Regions from separate parts of the Pseudomonas sp. NPDC090752 genome, predicted to be linked through region 4. Evidence: predicted binding sites of a transcription regulator. Region 4 holds the regulator's gene; each other region holds the start of a gene.
The links. Region 4 encodes FliA, which starts transcription of late flagellar genes. Its sites were predicted from a motif close to CTAAAGTTTNNNNNNNNNNNGCCGNTAA; they were not measured.

Region 1: ACZ6YA_RS19655 (methyl-accepting chemotaxis protein) is a predicted target of FliA. The motif match lies at 2,069-2,096, and genes of this name have one in related genera.
Region 2: flgM (flagellar biosynthesis anti-sigma factor FlgM) is a predicted target of FliA. The motif match lies at 2,171-2,198, and genes of this name have one in related genera.
Region 3: ACZ6YA_RS24740 (methyl-accepting chemotaxis protein) is a predicted target of FliA. The motif match lies at 2,622-2,649, and genes of this name have one in related genera.

Annotation. Positions count from the first base shown of each region.
Region 1 is NZ_JBVJLI010000015.1:111,695-115,882, reverse strand. It holds gene ACZ6YA_RS19660 (purine-cytosine permease family protein) at 1-117, shown strand, start outside; gene ACZ6YA_RS19655 (methyl-accepting chemotaxis protein) at 269-1,894, opposite strand; gene ACZ6YA_RS19650 (NAD(P)/FAD-dependent oxidoreductase) at 2,127-3,326, opposite strand; gene ACZ6YA_RS19645 (RrF2 family transcriptional regulator) at 3,587-4,105, shown strand; gene ACZ6YA_RS19640 (AraC family transcriptional regulator) at 4,121-4,188, opposite strand, start outside.
Region 2 is NZ_JBVJLI010000010.1:42,006-46,193, reverse strand. It holds gene ACZ6YA_RS14975 (MFS transporter) at 1-317, shown strand, start outside; gene ACZ6YA_RS14970 (flagellar brake protein) at 473-1,216, opposite strand; gene ACZ6YA_RS14965 (flagella synthesis protein FlgN) at 1,297-1,764, opposite strand; gene flgM (flagellar biosynthesis anti-sigma factor FlgM) at 1,814-2,134, opposite strand; gene flgA (flagellar basal body P-ring formation chaperone FlgA) at 2,285-3,037, opposite strand; gene ACZ6YA_RS14950 (chemotaxis protein CheV) at 3,116-4,045, shown strand; gene cheR (protein-glutamate O-methyltransferase CheR) at 4,097-4,188, shown strand, end outside.
Region 3 is NZ_JBVJLI010000027.1:26,084-30,271, forward strand. It holds gene ggt (gamma-glutamyltransferase) at 1-491, shown strand, start outside; gene ACZ6YA_RS24740 (methyl-accepting chemotaxis protein) at 613-2,532, opposite strand; gene ypfJ (KPN_02809 family neutral zinc metallopeptidase) at 2,708-3,595, opposite strand; gene pcaH (protocatechuate 3,4-dioxygenase subunit beta) at 3,784-4,188, shown strand, end outside.
Region 4 is NZ_JBVJLI010000001.1:8,239-12,426, reverse strand. It holds gene ACZ6YA_RS00075 (chemotaxis protein CheA) at 1-122, opposite strand, end outside; gene ACZ6YA_RS00070 (protein phosphatase CheZ) at 135-923, opposite strand; gene ACZ6YA_RS00065 (chemotaxis response regulator CheY) at 942-1,316, opposite strand; gene fliA (RNA polymerase sigma factor FliA) at 1,421-2,161, opposite strand; gene fleN (flagellar synthesis regulator FleN) at 2,158-2,991, opposite strand; gene flhF (flagellar biosynthesis protein FlhF) at 3,082-4,188, opposite strand, start outside.

The DNA of each region.
Region 1 (4,188 bases), on a different contig from region 4:
GAAGGGGCGGACCTGTCCTGGCTGTTTGGTTTGATCGTGACGGTGCCGCTGTACTATTGCCTGGCCACACGGGGCAAGGCCGTGAAGGCTGTGGGGGCTGTTAGCGTCAACGACTGATAGAGTTGAGTTGTCGCTATTGGCGCTGCTTCGCAGCCCATCGCAGGCAAGCCAGCTCCCGCAGGTAAAGCACTGGATTCAAAAACTGTGCAGTACCTGTGGGAGCTGGCTTGCCTGCGATGGGCCGCAGAGCGGCCCCATGTGCTTCAGATCAAACCTTGAACTGCGCCACCATGCCATTCAGATCCACCGCCAATCGCGACAGGTCCTGCGCCGCCGCACTGGTCTGATTGGCCCCCGCCGAAGTCTGCATCGCCAGATCGCGAATGTTCACCAGGTTGCGATCCACCTCCCGCGCCACCTGCGCCTGTTCCTCCGAAGCACTGGCGATCACCAGGTTGCGCTGGTTGATCGATGCAATCGCCTCGGCAATCACCTCCAGCGCCTGCCCGGCGCCCTGCGCCACTTCCAGTGTACCGGTCGCCCGACCCTGACTGCTGTGCATGGCCGTCACCGCACGCTCGGTACCGTTCTGGATCCCGGCAATCATCTGCTCGATCTCCGCCGTGGACTGCTGAGTGCGGTGAGCAAGGGCGCGTACCTCGTCTGCCACTACGGCGAATCCACGGCCGGCCTCGCCGGCACGCGCAGCTTCGATGGCGGCATTGAGTGCCAGCAGGTTGGTCTGCCCGGCAATCGCGCCGATCACATCGAGCACGCGGCTGATCTCGTTGGCATTGTTAGCCAACTGCTCGATCTCGGCGGAGGTGCCGGTGACGTCATCGACCAGGTGCTGGATCGAGGCCAGTGCCTGGTTGACCTGCTCGCGGCCATCGCGGGTGGTGCGGTCAGCGCCCTGGGAGGCATCGGCAGTGCTCACCGCATTGTTCGCCACCTCTTCGACGGCAGCGGTCATCTGATTCACGGCAGTGGCCGCCTGGTCGATTTCCGCGCTTTGCTGATGCAGACCGCGGCTGGTGTCTTCCGTCACGGTGTGCAGTTCTTCCGAGGCCGAGGCCAGCTGGTCGGACGAGGCGGCGATCTTGCGCAGGGTGTCGCGCAGGCTGGCCTGCATCTGGCTCAGGGCGCGCAGTAGCAGAGCCGGCTCATCGCGGCCGGTGACCTGGATGTCCTGGGTCAGGTCGCCGGTGGCCACGCGTTCGGCCACGGCCACGGCATCGGCCAGCGGCACGACGATGCTGCGGGTGAGGGCGGTGGCAATGGCGGCCAGGGCGAGCATGATCACCAGCAGCGCGCCAATGACGGCAGTAAAGGCTTCGTCGGCCACGTCGCTGCTGCGTTGCGAGGCGTGCTCAGCGCCGTTGCCGTTGTAGCTGATCAGTGCCGTCATGGCCTTCATCATGCCGTCGGCGTACTGGGTGAGCGGGCCGGCAATTTGTTGCTTGGCTTCGGCCATGCGGCCGGCGGCAATGTCCTGCAGCACGCGGGCTTGCAGTTCGAGGTACTGCTGATGGGCGGCATTGAAGGTAGTGAACAGGGCGCGGTCATCGGCAGCGATGATGGTCGCCTCATAGTCCTTCAAGCCATCGTTGAGCTGTTGGTTGATGCCTTTGAGCAGGTCGATGTTGCGCAGGCGCTCGCTGGGGCTGTCATCCAGCGCGGCGCGCAGGGTGACGGCGCGGGCGCGGCCGAGGTTGGTGCTGATTTCACTGAGGGCGACCACGGCGGGCATCCAGGTCACGCGGATTTCATCCGTGGCCTCGTCCATCTGCCGGGTTTCGTAGAGTGCGGTAAGGCCCATGGCCAGGACCAGAACGCCCAACAGGGCGAATGCGCTTGCCGCGCGAGTGCCGATCTTCATATTCCGTAACTGCATGGAATGCTCCTTGACGGTGGCGTGCAGGCGCCAAGAGCATGGACGGAAGGCCGGGTCACCGGGGTGATGCCAGGCTCTCGATGCGCTGCGGATTTAAGTGTGTGCCTCACCCTTTTGAATAGTTTTTGATTTGAATGATGCCACATGGCCACCATTATTGACCAGTTATTCAATGTAACGACCAGAACTGACAAAACCGTAATTTGTTGACGGTTTTGTCAGGAAATTGCGCTTAAACGATGGCGATTGCCGGGTCTGCGGCAGCCAGTGCCAAGGCGCGATCAGCGGCTGGCGGGTAGATCCACATTCCGTTGATCTGGCGCTTGAGGTTCTTGCCTTCCTGGCCCTCGAGTTTCAGTTCGCGCTCCCAGCCTTCGCTAAAAGCCGCACCCCAGCCACCGAGGTCCAGGCAGGTGACGTACTTGGGCTGGCGGTAGATCACCGGCTGTTCGCCGAGCAGGTCGGCCATGGCGTTGTTGCCCGAGTGGCGACCCATGGGGATGGCGTGCTGGCAGGTCATCAGGGCGTGGTTGCCCAGTTCGTCGACGGCAGCCCAGGCGGTGTCGCCGGTGGCATAGATGTGTGCCTGGCCGATCACCTTCAGATGGTCGTCGACCTTGAGGCGGCCGAAGTTGTCACGTTCGCCGGCCACTTGCGCGGTCAGCGGGCTGGCCTTGACGCCCACGGTCCAGATCACGGTCTTGCTGGCGATGTACTCGCCGTTGTCCAGGGTCACGCCACCGGCATCGACCGCGACCACCGAGGTACCGGCCAGCCACTCGACACCCGCGTGCTCGCAGGCGGCGACGATCGCTGGGGTGATGCCCGCGCCCAGCGCTTCGCCAACCTTGGCGCCACGGTCGACCACCAGCACACGCACAGCTGCGTCGCCGAGGACGGCGCGCAAGCGGTCGGGCATTTCGGTGGCCGTCTCGATGCCAGTAAAGCCACCGCCGCACACCACCACGGTGTTGCGTGCCGGCGAGGCGGGCAGGGCAGCCAGGCCCGCCAGGTGCTGCTCAAGGTGCACGGCCGACTCCATTTGGTCGACATCGAAGGTGTGCTCGGCCAGGCCAGGGACTGCCGGGCGTGCTACCTGGCTGCCGGCGGCGAGGATCAGGCGGTCGTAGGCGATCTGCTGCAGTTGGCCATTGGCATCAATGAAGCTGACGCTGCGCGCTGCGCTGTCGATGGCCTGGGCATGGCCTTCGATGAACTGCACGCCCACGGCTTCGAACAACTCACCCAGCGGCGCCTTCATGCCATGCACATCGGCTTCGTAGAAGCGCGGGCGGATGCGCAGTTCCGGCTGAGGGGCCAGCACGCTGATGCTCAGGTCGTCGCGCTGGGCCTGGTCGAGCAGTCGGGCGGCGCTCAAGGCGCTCCATACACCGGCAAAGCCGGCACCGATGATCAGGATGTTCGATTTCATGAAGGTGCTCCTTGGGTAATGGGGCTTCGAGGCTTTTGTGTCTCTCGAATAACTACGACTGTATTGATCGTAGTTATTGCCTGCAAGCTTTTTTTGCGTTCAACGCGTGGCCTTGTCGCTGGTGAAACCGCTGAAAAGCCAGTTTATCTAGGGTTTATGGGTTTCTTACTGGGTTAGGGTGGCGACGGGCGGCGCTTTGACACTTTGCCAATACCTGTCGACCAGCGTACTATTTGCGACAAATCTAGTCGGAGATTGCTATGTCGCTCTACAGTGCGGGTGTCGAATACGGCATCCATTGCCTGCTGTACCTGGTGGACGAGCGTGGGGACACCCGCGAGTCCAGCGTCCGCGATCTGGCAGAGCTGCAGGGCGTGCCGCAGGAATACCTGGCCAAGGTCTTCACCAAGCTGGCCCGTGCCAAGCTGGTCGCTGCGACTGAAGGCGTGCGCGGGGGCTTTCGCCTGGCCCGACCGTCTGACGAAATCACCGTGCTGGATATCGTCACTGCCATCGACGGACCGAAAAAGATCTTTGACTGCCGCGAGATCCGCGAGCGCTGCACGCTGTTCGAAGGCTCGCCACCGGGCTGGGCGACCGAAGGCACCTGTGCGATACATGCAGTGATGCTGGGCGCGCAGAAGCGTATGGAAGAGGCGCTGGCGCAACAGACCATTCTCGACCTGACGCGGCGCTTCGGGCGTAAGGCGCCGGCGGAATTTGGCCAGCAGGTCAACGACTGGATGGGCGAGCGGCGGATCCCTGCGAGCCAGTCTTGAAAAGGCGGTGGAGCCTCAGCGCGCCTCGTGTTGCCTGCGGTACGCCCCTGGCTGCACGCCCACCGCTTTGGCAAACGCGCGGG
Region 2 (4,188 bases), on a different contig from region 4:
CGGCGGGGGTGCTGATGAAGGTGCTGGGTCCTCAGATGCTCTATGCCTTCTTCGTGTTTTTCGCGTTGGTGCTGGTGTGGCGGATTCGGCCGAAAGCCGTTACCGGGTTGCACCAGGTTCAGGATGCGCCGCTGGGGCACGTGGCGATGCCGGCGGCGGGTTCGCCATTGTCGGCGGCATTGGACCCACGGGTGGATGAGCAGACCGTGCAGGACGTGATGCAGGCGCCGGTGGCGGCTGAGGATACTGAGGTGGAGGAGAAGGCTGAGCCTGTGGCTGAGGCCCCGGCGGGGGATGAGGTCAGTAAGTCGGTTTGAGCCTTGTGCCGGCCTCTTCGCGGGGCAAGCCCGCTCCCACAGTTAAGTCTGCAGTGAACCTGTGGGAGCGGGCTTGCCCCGCGAAGAGGCCGGCACAGGCACTTAACAAACAAAAACGCCACCCAATGGGTGGCGTTCGCACATTCAGCCAACGATCAATAATCGTCCTTGTCGAACCGCCGCGCCTCACGCTGCAGCTGGTACACAAAACTCTCGATCTTGCGCTGCGCCTGCCCATTGAGGTTATGGAAGCGCACGCCTGCGAAAGTGGTGTTGATGCGTTCTTCATGGTGCAAGTGACGCAGTTCGACCATGGTGTCGACCAGCCCCAGCGGGTTACCGGCCTTGAAGCGTTCGTACACCTGGCCCAGTTGCAGGCGGTCTTCGACATTGCCATCGAAGCGCAGTTTGCAGCCGGTGGCGGAGATGTCCAGCAGCTTGCCGCGCAGGGCTCCATTGCCCTTGAGGTGGGCGCCGTCGAGGATCACATCGACCAATTGCGACAGCTTCAGCGCAGCGCGGAAGGCATTGCGCCGCTGGTGGTAAGTCATCTCTTCGGGCATCGCCCCACGGTACGAGCGGTGGCCGTCGACTTCGGTAACCTTCAGTTCGTGGTTGCATTCCCAGGCGATACGCACGCCGTCATGAAAGCCTTCGACGCGGAACGGTTCACCGTTCTCGATGTACTTTTCGCCATCGCGCGGGATCATCTCGTCCAGCGCCAAGGTATTGCTGTCACGGTCCACGTGCACCACGTAGCTCTGGAATCGCTGGCTGCGCTCATGGAAGGTGATGATCAGAGGGTCGTGGCTGTCCTGCAGCTGGCGCAGGTTGGCCGCGATCTCCAAAGGCGTGTTCAGCACCTTCGGCGGTTGCGGGGCATCGGTCTCATTGAACACGGGTTATCAATCTCCAGGCAAAAACGGCACACGCAAGTAACGGCATTTTGCCAGTATGTTCCGTGCCTTGATAGAACTAATCACACTTGGCTGAGCGCCCGGGGCTTGGCCAGTGGTGATGTGGCGCCACGGCTGTCGTAGAGCGACGGCGAATCGCCGCCCATGAGGATTCTGATCTGGTTGGCCGTGACGTGTTGCTGAACCTGGATGATCCGGCCATTGGTCTCGTTGACCTTCTGGCAGGCGTCCATCAACTGGGTCAGCGCATTGAGCTGCTGCATGATCACTTCACCATTGGGCGACTGCGCGGCCACGGCCTGCACCCCGGCGCGGTCGGCGCTGAAGCCGAGGCTGGCGAGCAGGTTGTTGCGACGGATGCCTTGCTGCTCCAACAGGACGATCAGCGATTGCTTGCGGGCCAGGATGCCCTCCAGCGGTGCCATGTCGCGGCCGTGCAGGGCGACTGCTTCCTGTTGTAGCAGGTCGAGCAGTTCCTGAGTCGGTGCGATGTCGTCTTCGATCAGTTGCAGCAATGTGATGTCGTGCATGGCTAACTCTTGGCTTTTATAGCGTCCGTGAAGTCAGCGCGCCGAACGGTCAGCGCTGGGCTTCGAAATCGAGCAGTTTGCTGGCGACCCGGCCGGCATCGACCTGGTAGCTGCCGTCTGCGATCGCCTGTTTCAACTGTGCCACGCGGGCATTGTCGACAACGGGCTGGTCGCGCAGCTTGTCGCTGATCTTCTGCAACTGCTGGGCCTCTTGGCTGAGGTGTACCGCTTCTCCGCTGGCGCTGGCGCTGGCGCTTTTCGGCGCTTCACCGGTTTCGCCAGGCTTCTCGGCGGTGCCGGGTGCGGCATTGCCGCGAACGCCGCCCGTGACGGACGGAGAATTATTCAAACGACTGAAGTCGATGACCATGATCAGAAACCTCTGGGTATTTGGACGCTTACCTTGTTTTCGGCCAGCCCGAAATAAACTTTAGGCACAAATGCTCACGCCTGTCGGCAAGCTCGCGAACCCGTGTTCTGACACAGTTTAGGAAAAGCGGTTCCACACTGCCAGCTGAATCTACATGGCCACCTCGACCTGTCCAGGGCCGGTAACCCGGGCTTTTACCACCCGTTGCGAATTGAGGTTGCGCACGCGGATCTGTTCGTTCTGGCCGCCTTTGCTCAAGGCCTCACCGGGCATGCGCACGCTGAGGCTGCCGCTGCGGGCAGTGATCACCACATGGTCGCCCTTGCGCACCACTTCAGCCTGTTCCAGGTGTTGCGGGGTGAGTACCTGGTCGATCACGGTCGGGCGCAGCATCTTCATGCCCACGGCCTGATCGAGCTCGCTGAGAAAACCCTGGGTGAGGGTGCCGACATCGCGTTCGCGCAGGGCCACGTCATTTTCACCGACGATATCCTGGCGCCTGAGCGGGCGGGTCACCACCACCACGTCGCGGAACAGCCGCACGGTTGCCGGAACGAAAATGGTCCACGGTGCGCTGCCATCGCAGCGTACCCGCACGGTCACCCGGCCCAGGGGTTGCGCCGGGCTTTCCAGCGAGGCGTCCAGCTGCTGGCTGCACAGCGGCATGCGCAGGCGCGGGTCCAGCGGGTTGACCTGGATCTCGTAGCGCCCCGGCGTCTGGGTGGTCGCCAGGTAATCCTCGACGGTAAATTCAAGAAACCCTTGGGTGACACCGATAAGCTGTTCAGGCAAGGTAACCGCGTCCGCCAGCGTACGCGCGCCGGGCGCCAGCAGGCAGAGCACGGCCAGTGAGCCACTCAGCAGGCGCGTCAGTCGTCGGAAAATTGTCGTTTTCATATGCATGGCGCTCAAAAAAGCAAAGCCCGTGCCGACTCGCTGTAAGAGTTGCTACGAAATGGCACAGAGAAGAAGGAGTCAGGCATGGCGGGGGTAATGGATTCAGTCAACCAGCGCACACAGCTGGTTGGGCAGAATCGCCTGGAATTGCTGCTGTTCCGCCTCAATGGCGCGCAGCTGTACGGGATCAACGTGTTCAAGGTTCGCGAGGTGTTGCAGTGCCCGGAACTGACCGTGCTGCCCAAGTCCCACCCGGTGGTGCGCGGCGTGGCCAACATTCGCGGCGCGACCATCCCGATCCTCGACCTGTCGATGGCCACCGGGCTGCCCGGGTTGAAGGAAGAAACACGCAACAGCTTCGTGATCATCACCGAGTACAACACCAAGACCCAGGGTTTTCTGGTGCATTCGGTCGAGCGCATCGTCAACATGAACTGGGAAGCGATCCATCCACCACCCAAGGGCACTGGCCGTGACCACTATCTGACGGCGGTCACCCGGGTGGACGACCGCATGGTCGAGATCATCGACGTGGAAAAGGTGCTGGCCGAGGTGGCGCCGTCGTCCGAGCAGGTCTCTGTCGGCGTGGTCGATGCCGAGACCCAGGACAAGGCCGTGCTGCTGCGGGTGCTGACCGTCGACGACTCGTCGGTGGCGCGCAAGCAGGTCAGCCGCTGCCTGCAGACCGTGGGCGTGGACGTGGTGGCGCTCAATGACGGCCGCCAGGCCCTGGACTACCTGCGCAAGCTGGTGGACGAGGGCAAGAAGCCGGAAGAAGAATTCCTGATGATGATTTCCGACATTGAAATGCCGGAAATGGACGGCTACACGCTGACGGCGGAGATCCGCAGCGATCCGCGCATGCAAAAATTGCATATCTGCCTGCATACTTCGCTGTCCGGGGTATTCAACCAGGCGATGGTGAAGAAAGTCGGCGCCGATGACTTCCTGGCCAAGTTCAAGCCGGACGACCTGGCCCAGCGCGTGGTCGACCGGATCAAGGCAACGCATTGAAGCCGCCGGGGGCTTGCTCCCGGCACCAGTGATTGAAAAGAGGCCGCAGTAGTGTCTACGGGTAATTTGGATTTCGAACAGTTCCGGGTCTTCCTGGAGAAAGCCTGTGGCATCCTGCTGGGCGAGAATAAGCAGTACCTGGT
Region 3 (4,188 bases), on a different contig from region 4:
AGGGCGCGGGCTTCCTGCTCAACGACGAGATGGACGACTTCAGCGCCAAGCCGGGTGCGGCCAACGCCTTTGGCGTGGTCGGCGGTGATGCCAACGCCATTGCTCCCGGCAAGCGCATGCTGTCGTCCATGAGCCCGAGCCTGATGACCCGCGATGGCAAGGTCGAACTGGTGATCGGCACGCCAGGTGGTTCGCGGATCTTTACCTCGATCTTCCAGGTGATGAACAACCTTTACGACTATGGCATGCCGCTGGAGAAGGCGGTGGCGGCGCAGCGTGTGCATCATCAGCTGCTGCCAAAGGACACCATTTACTTCGACAGCTACGCGCCCCTGACCGGGCCAGTGGCGGATGGCCTGAAGAAAATGGGCTATGTGCTGGAGGATCAGGGCTGGGAGATGGGGGATATCCAGGCGATCCGGGTGAGCGGGGCGAAGCTTGAGACGGCTTCGGATCCGCGTGGGCGTGGGGTGGGGATGGTCGTCAAATAGTTCTGTTCAGGCAGGACTGACCTCTTCGCGGGGCAAGCCCGCTCCCACAAATCCCGCGCCGGCTCTAAGCCTTGCGCATATCCTGTGGGAGCGGGCTTGCCCCGCGAAAGCTACCTAAAGGTCAGACGCGGAACTGACTGACCAGCATCTGCAAGTGCCCACCCAGGCGCGCCAGCTCAACACTGGACGCTGCGGTTTCATCACTGGCCGCCGCCGTCTGCTCCGACACATCGCGCACATTCAGAATACTGCGGCTGATTTCTTCAGCCACTGCACTCTGCTGCTCGGCCGCCGCAGCAATCTGCTGGTTCATCGACTGGATGCTCGACACCGTGCTGGTGATGTTTTCCAGCGAAGACCCGGCCTTGCGTGCCAGCTCGACGCTGCTGTCGGTCAAAGTGCGGCTGCCCTGCATGGCGTTGGCCACCTGCTGGGTGCCGTGTTGCAGGCCAGCCACCAGTACTTCGATTTCTTCGGTGGACTTCTGCGTACGCTGGGCCAGCCCGCGTACTTCGTCAGCGACGACAGCAAAGCCACGGCCAGCCTCGCCAGCGCGGGCGGCTTCGATCGCGGCGTTGAGTGCCAGCAGATTGGTCTGCTCGGCCACCGACTTGATCACATCCATCACGCTGCCGATCTTCTGGCTCTCCTGCTGCAGCGAATTCATGGCTTCGGTGGAGCGGTGCACTTCCGCAGCCAGGCGTTCGATCTGGCTGATCGCTTCGCCCACCACGCGGTCACCCGCGCGCGCCTCTTCGTCGGCACCGGTCGCAGCATGCGAAGCCTGCTCGGCATTGCGCGCGACTTCCTGAACGGTCGCGGCCATTTCGTGCATGGCCGTGGCCACCTGGTCGGTTTCGACCTTCTGGCTATTGGCACCGGCGCTGGTCTGCTCGGTGACCGCCGACAGCTCTTCGGCGGCGCTGGCAATCTGCGTGACACCGTCACGGATACCGCTGATCAGCTCGCGCAGGGTGGTGCCCATGCGCGCGATGCCTTGTTGCAGCACGCCGATTTCGTCGCGGCGGGTGATGCGCATGTCGTGGGTCAGGTCGCCGCCGGCGATACGCTCCACGGCCTGCAGGGTCTCGCGCAGGGGGCGGGTGATCTGGCGGGTGATGATGACGGCCGCCAATACGCCGGCGAGCAACGCCAGTAGCGTGGCGATGGTCTGCAGGCTACGGGCCTGGGCGCTCTCGGCGTCACGACGGTCGATCTGGATCTTGTACAGCGCGTCGCTGCGCTTGACGATGTCGGCGCCCTGCACGGTCATTTCCGCGCGGGACGTGGTGATTTCCGCGACCGCATCGCGGAACTGGCGCACCGCCTCGCGGTAGGCCTGGACAGACTGTTCGAACTGCTGCACGCGGGTGGCATCGGATGGCAGCTGGCGCTTGAGATTGTCGATCTCAACCAATGCCGACTCCAGTTGGCGCAGGGCCGCCTGTTCGTTGGCCGCGCTGTTGTCGGCGATGTAGCCGCGCACGTCGATACGCACTTGCAGCAGTTGCTGACGCACCTTGCTGATCAGCTGATACTGAGCCAGGCGCACGCTGTCGGCATCCGGGCGGGCCATGACGTCCTGGCTGAGGGTTTCCATGGCCTCGTCGGCCTTGGCCGCCGATACGTTCATCGCCTCACGGGCGGCCAGGGAGTTCTTGTAGCCAGCGCGCATCTTGTTCAACGAGACCTTGTACTCGCTGATGGTCTGACCCAGCTCTTTCAGCAGCTTGACGTTTTCCGGGCTCTTGAAGGTGCTGACCAGGTGTTCTTGCTGCTTGCTGAACGCGTCCAGCTTGGCCTGGGTGTTGGCGGCCGCAGCATCGTCGCCATTGGCGATCATGTACTGCAGGCGCGCAATACGCATGTCGGTCAGGTCCTTGTTGAGCTGGCCGATATCACCCATCCAGTTGCTGCGGTCGATCAGGCTGCCCAGGCTGGTCCAGCCGGTCAGGGCCAGCAGGCCGGTAAGGACCAGCACCAGGCCGAAGCCCAGGCCGAGTTTGAGGTTGACGCTGATGTTGGCGAACCAGCTGTTCATGCACGCTCTCCAGAAAGAATTTCGCTCACTTGATCATTGTTCGATCGCGAGGCGTTGTTGTTCTGGATGCCCGCTGTATCGTGCAGGGGTTATCGGCACGTGGCAGCGAAGCTGAAACGCTTTTTCAGCTGATTTGTAACTCTATGAAACCCCTGGCAATTTAATCGGCCTTCGGTCAAAGGCTACGCGCACTGAAGGTATCGCAGCTGTTCACATCACCCTGGGCAAACCCAGCCTTGAACCAGCGCACCCGCTGCGCCGAAGTGCCGTGGGTAAACGAGTCCGGCACCACGCGCCCCTGGCCCTTCTGCTGCAAGCGGTCATCACCAATGGCGTTGGCCGCATTCAGCGCTTCCTCGACATCCCCGGGTTCCAGCCAATTCAGGCGTTGCTGCGCCTGATAGGCCCAGACGCCGGCCAGGCAGTCGGCCTGCAATTCCTGGCGTACCAGCAAGCCATTGTCGCCCTCCATGCGTTGCCCTGCGCGCCGCGCGGCATCGACCTTGGCCGACACCCCGAGCAAGGTCTGCACATGGTGGCCGATCTCGTGGGCGATCACGTAGGCCTGGGCGAAGTCGCCGGCAGCGGCGAAGCGGGTTTCCATCTCGCGGAAGAACGACATGTCCAGGTACACGCGCTGGTCCGCCGGGCAGTAGAACGGGCCCACTGCCGCCGAGGCGAAACCGCAGGCGGAATTCACCTGGCCGCTGAACAGCACCAGCTTGGGGTCGCGGTACTGTTTGCCTGCCTGGGAGAACAGGGCTTTCCAGGTGTCTTCGGTGTCGCCGAGGATCGACGCGACGAACTGCGCCTGTTCGTCGTTGGCCGCCGGCGCCTTGTTGTCCGCGCCGCTGGGGGCCTGCTGCTGTTGCTCCATCTGCCCGGTGAGCTGGCCGAGAATCTGCAGCGGGTCCTGGCCGGTCAGCCAGCCGATGCCGACGATCAACAGGATTGCGCCGAGCCCCAGCCCCTTGCCGCCGCCAAAGCGCATGCCACCGCCGCCGCCACCTTCGCCACGGGCATCGACCACGTTGTCGCTGCGCCGGCCTTTTCGCCATTCCATCAGATCCACTCCCAAGCATGAAACATGAAGTCAAAGATTAGTTCACCTCAGCCAAACGGACTAATGCATAACCATTTGGTTAAGTAACGGACCGCTGAATTCAATATTCATCCCGTGCGACTTATCCGAAACTGCATGTCCGCCTGCCAAGCCCAGGTGTTCAGATAATTCCAAGAGAGGAAAACGGCATGCCCGCCCAGGACAACAGCCGCTTCGTGATCCGTGATCGCAACTGGCACCCCAAAGCCTTGACCCCCGACTACAAGACGTCCATTGCCCGCTCGCCGCGCCAGGCGCTGGTCAGTATCCCGCAGTCGATCAGCGAAACCACCGGCCCGGACTTTACTCACCTGGGTTTCGGCGCCCATGACCATGACCTGCTGCTGAACTTCAACAACGGCGGCCTGCCGATCGGCGAGCGCATCATCGTCGCTGGCCGTGTCGTCGACCAGTACGGCAAGCCGGTACCCAGCACCCTGGTAGAGATCTGGCAGGCCAACGCGGGTGGGCGCTACCGCCATAAGAACGACCGCTACCTGGCGCCACTGGACCCGAACTTCGGCGGTGTCGGCCGCTGCCTGACCGACCGCGAC
Region 4 (4,188 bases):
AGCAGGTCGGCATCGTCGGGCCGGCTTTCCAGCTCGACCAGTTGCTCGGACAGTTGCTCAAGAATTTCGCCGGCTTCTACCAGGAAATCCTGAAGGATTTCTTCATCGGCGCCGAAGCTCATTAAACGTGCTCCTCAAAAACCCAGGCTGGACAGCAGATCATCGACATCGTCCTGACCGGACACGACGTCTTCACGCTTATCGGCATGAATCTGCGGACCTTCACCCCGAGCCGGATATTTTTCTTCATCTTTTTCAGCACGTAGCTGCTGGTGGTCATGTTCGATACCGGCAAAACGGTCGACCTGACTGGCCATCAGCACAAGCTTGAGCAGATTGCTTTCGACTTCGGTCACCAGCGTGGTCACCCGCTTGATCACCTGCCCGGTCAGGTCCTGATAGTCCTGGGCCAGCAGAATGTCATTGAGGTGGCCAGACACCTTGCGGTTACCTTCGGCACTGTGCGTCAGGAAACTGTCGACGCGCTTGACCAAGTCACGGAATTCCGGCGCAGCAACTTCGCGGCGCATGAAGCGCTGCCAGTCGACACTCAGGTTCTGCGCCTCAGCCGCCAGCTCGTTGAGCACCGGCGTGCTCTCCTCGACCAGGTCCATGGTGCGGTTGGCGGCGCCTTCGGTGAGTTTGACCACATAGGACAAACGCTCGGTGGCGTCGGTGATCTGCGAGACCTCCTCGGCCTGCGGCATGCGCGGGTCGATCTGGAAGCTGACGATCGCGCTGTGCAGCTCACGGGTCAGCTTGCCGACTTCCTGGTACAGGCCCCGGTCGCGGGTCTGGTTGAGCTGATGGATCAGCTGCACCGCCTCGCCGAACTGCCCCTTCTCCAGGCTTTCGACCAACTCCTGGGCATGCTTCTTCAGGGTCGATTCGAACTCCCCCAAAGATGTTTGTGTTGATTCCATGGCGCCCCCTGAGCTGATTCAGCCGTTGACGCGTTCGAAGATCTTCTCGATCTTTTCTTTGAGTACCTGCGCGGTGAACGGCTTGACCACGTAGCCGTTGACCCCGGCCTGGGCCGCTTCGATGATCTGGTCGCGCTTGGCTTCGGCGGTCACCATCAGCACCGGCATACCCTTCAGGCGCTCGTGCGCACGCACCTTGCGCAGCAGGTCGATACCGGACATGCCCGGCATGTTCCAGTCGGTCACCAGGAAGTCGTAATGGCCGCTTTCGAGCATCGGCAGCGCCGTGGTGCCGTCGTCGGCTTCGTCGGTGTTGGTGAAGCCCAGATCACGCAGCAGGTTCTTGATGATCCGCCGCATCGTCGAAAAGTCGTCAACGATGAGGATTTTCATGTCTTTGTTCAATTAGACCTCCAAGCAGTCTCTAACACGCTCGGCCCCGAGCGCGCATTCAATCAATTCGGTACAACGTGAAAACGACTGCAACGACCCCGAGCTCAACGCGCCCGCCATTCCCCGAGGCGGCTGCGCAGGCGTGCAGCGCACTGGCTGTGCAGCTGGCTGACACGCGATTCGCTGACCCCCAGCACCTCACCGATTTCCTTGAGGTTCAGTTCTTCGTCGTAGTACAGCGCCAGGACCAGCCGCTCACGCTCCGGCAGGTTGGCGATGGCATCGGTCAGTGCAGCCTGGAAGCGCTCGTCCTCCAGGTCGCGCGACGGCTCGACCTGGCCACTGGCGCCATCCTCGTGCAGCCCTTCGTGCTCGCCGTCCTGCAACAGGTCGTCGAAACTGAACAGGCGGCTGCCCAGGGTATCGTTCAAAATCCCGTAGTAATCATCGAGACTCAATTGAAGTTCGGCAGCAACTTCATGATCTTTAGCGTCGCGGCCGGTTCTGGCTTCAACGGCGCGCATCGCGTCGCTGACCATGCGGGTGTTGCGGTGCACCGAACGTGGCGCCCAGTCGCCCTTGCGCACCTCGTCGAGCATGGCGCCGCGGATGCGGATGCCGGCGTAGGTTTCAAAGCTCGCGCCCTTGCTGGCGTCGTACTTGTTGGCGACTTCCAGCAGGCCGATCATGCCGGCCTGGATCAGGTCTTCGACCTGCACGTTGGCCGGCAGGCGCGCCAGCAGGTGGTAGGCAATGCGCTTGACCAGCGGGGCGTAGCGTTCGATCAGTTCGTACTGGGCGTCCTTGGACGCCTTGCTGTACATCTTGAAACCGCTTGCACTCATAGCACTGGCCCTGCACTGGTGGGCTGTACCAGGCGCTCGACGAAGAACTCCAGGTGCCCGCGCGGGTTGGCTGGCAACGGCCAGCTGTCGACCTTCTGCGCAATGGCCTTGAACGCCAGCGCGCATTTGGAGCGCGGGAAGGCCTCGTAGACCGCCCGCTGCTTTTGCACTGCCTTGCGCACACACTCGTCGTACGGCACGGCGCCGACGTATTGCAGGGCGACATCGAGGAAGCGGTCGGTGACCTTGGTCAGCTTGGCGAACAGATTGCGACCTTCCTGCGGGCTCTGCGCCATGTTGGCCAACACGCGGAAACGGTTCATCCCGTAGTCGCGGTTGAGCAGTTTGATCAGCGCGTAGGCGTCAGTGATCGAAGTGGGTTCGTCGCACACCACCAGCAGCACCTCCTGCGCCGCGCGGACGAAGCTGACTACTGAGTCACCAATACCCGCAGCGGTGTCGATCACCAGCACGTCGAGGTTGTCGCCGATCTCGCTGAAGGCCTGGATTAGCCCGGCATGTTGGGCCGGCGCCAGGTGCACCATGCTCTGGGTGCCGGAGGCCGCCGGCACGATGCGTACACCGCCGGGCCCCTGCAGCAGCACGTCGCGCAGCTCGCAGCGCCCTTCAATGACATCGGCCAGGGTGCGTTTCGGGGTCAGGCCCAGCAACACGTCGACATTGGCCAGGCCCAGGTCGGCGTCCAGCAGCATGACCCGGCGGCCGAGCTCGGCCAGTGCCAGGGACAGGTTCACTGAAACGTTAGTCTTGCCGACGCCACCTTTGCCACCGGTTACGGCGATCACCTGTACGGGATGCATGCTACCCATGTTCGTTGTTTACCTTGTCTCGCTTGGACCCAAGCCACACGAGGGGCGATGCAGCAGCCCCCTTGGTGTAGGTATTTTGCACACGCTTCATCAACCCGCTCGCCGTGGGTTGTGATAGAGATCAGCGAACATGTCGGCCATGGCCTCTTCGCTGGGCTCGTCCTGCAACTGCACATTCACGGCTCGAGTCACCAGTTGGTGCGCCCGCGGCAAGTGCAGGTCGTCAGGAATGCGCGGGCCATCGGTGAGGTAGGCCACGGGCAGTTCATGACTGATGGCCAGGCTCAGCACATCGCCGAGGCTCGCCGTTTCATCGAGTTTGGTCAAGATGCAACCGGCCAGGCCGCAGCGCTTGTAGCTGTGGTAGGCGGCGGTCAGCACCTGCTTCTGGCTGGTGGTGGCCAGCACCAGGTAATTCTGTGAGGCGATGCCGCGGCTGGCCAGGCTTTCCAGCTGCATGCGCAGGGCCGGGTCGCTGGCCTGCAGGCCGGCGGTGTCGATCAGTACTACGCGCTTGCGCAGCAGCGGCTCCAGCGCCTGGGCCAGCGACTGTCCCGGGTCGACATAGGTCACCGGCACGTTGAGGATGCGCCCCAGGGTCTTGAGCTGTTCCTGGGCACCGATGCGGAAGCTGTCCATGCTCACCAAGGCCAGGTTCTGCGGGCCATACTTGAGTACATAGCGCGCGGCGAGCTTGGCCAGGGTGGTGGTCTTGCCCATGCCGGCGGGGCCGACCATGGCGATCACACCGCCCTCTTCGATCGGCTCGACCTCGGGCACCTCGATCATCCGCGCCAGGTGCGCCAGCAACATGCGCCAGGCATGGCGCGGCTCTTCGATTTCCTGGGTGAGTTCGAGCAGTTCGCGGGCAATCGGGCCGGACAGGCCAATGCGCTGCAAACGGCGCCAGAGGTTGGCCTGGGCCGGCTTGCTGCCCTGCAGCTGGTTCCAGGCCAACGAGCCGAGCTGCACTTCCAGCAGTTCGCGCAGGCCAGACAGTTCCGAGCGCATGGCATCGAACAACCGAGGGTCGACCGGCGCGGGAGCGGCCGGGGCAGCTGCGGCTGGCGTCTCCACGTGCGGCTCGATCAACGGCTCCGATGCGGTCAGCGACTGGCCGGCGAACAACTGGCGGCTGCCCTCGCTGGCGTCGCTGCGGTTGTCCAGCTCGGCCTGGGCGGTGGCGATGCGCGTGTG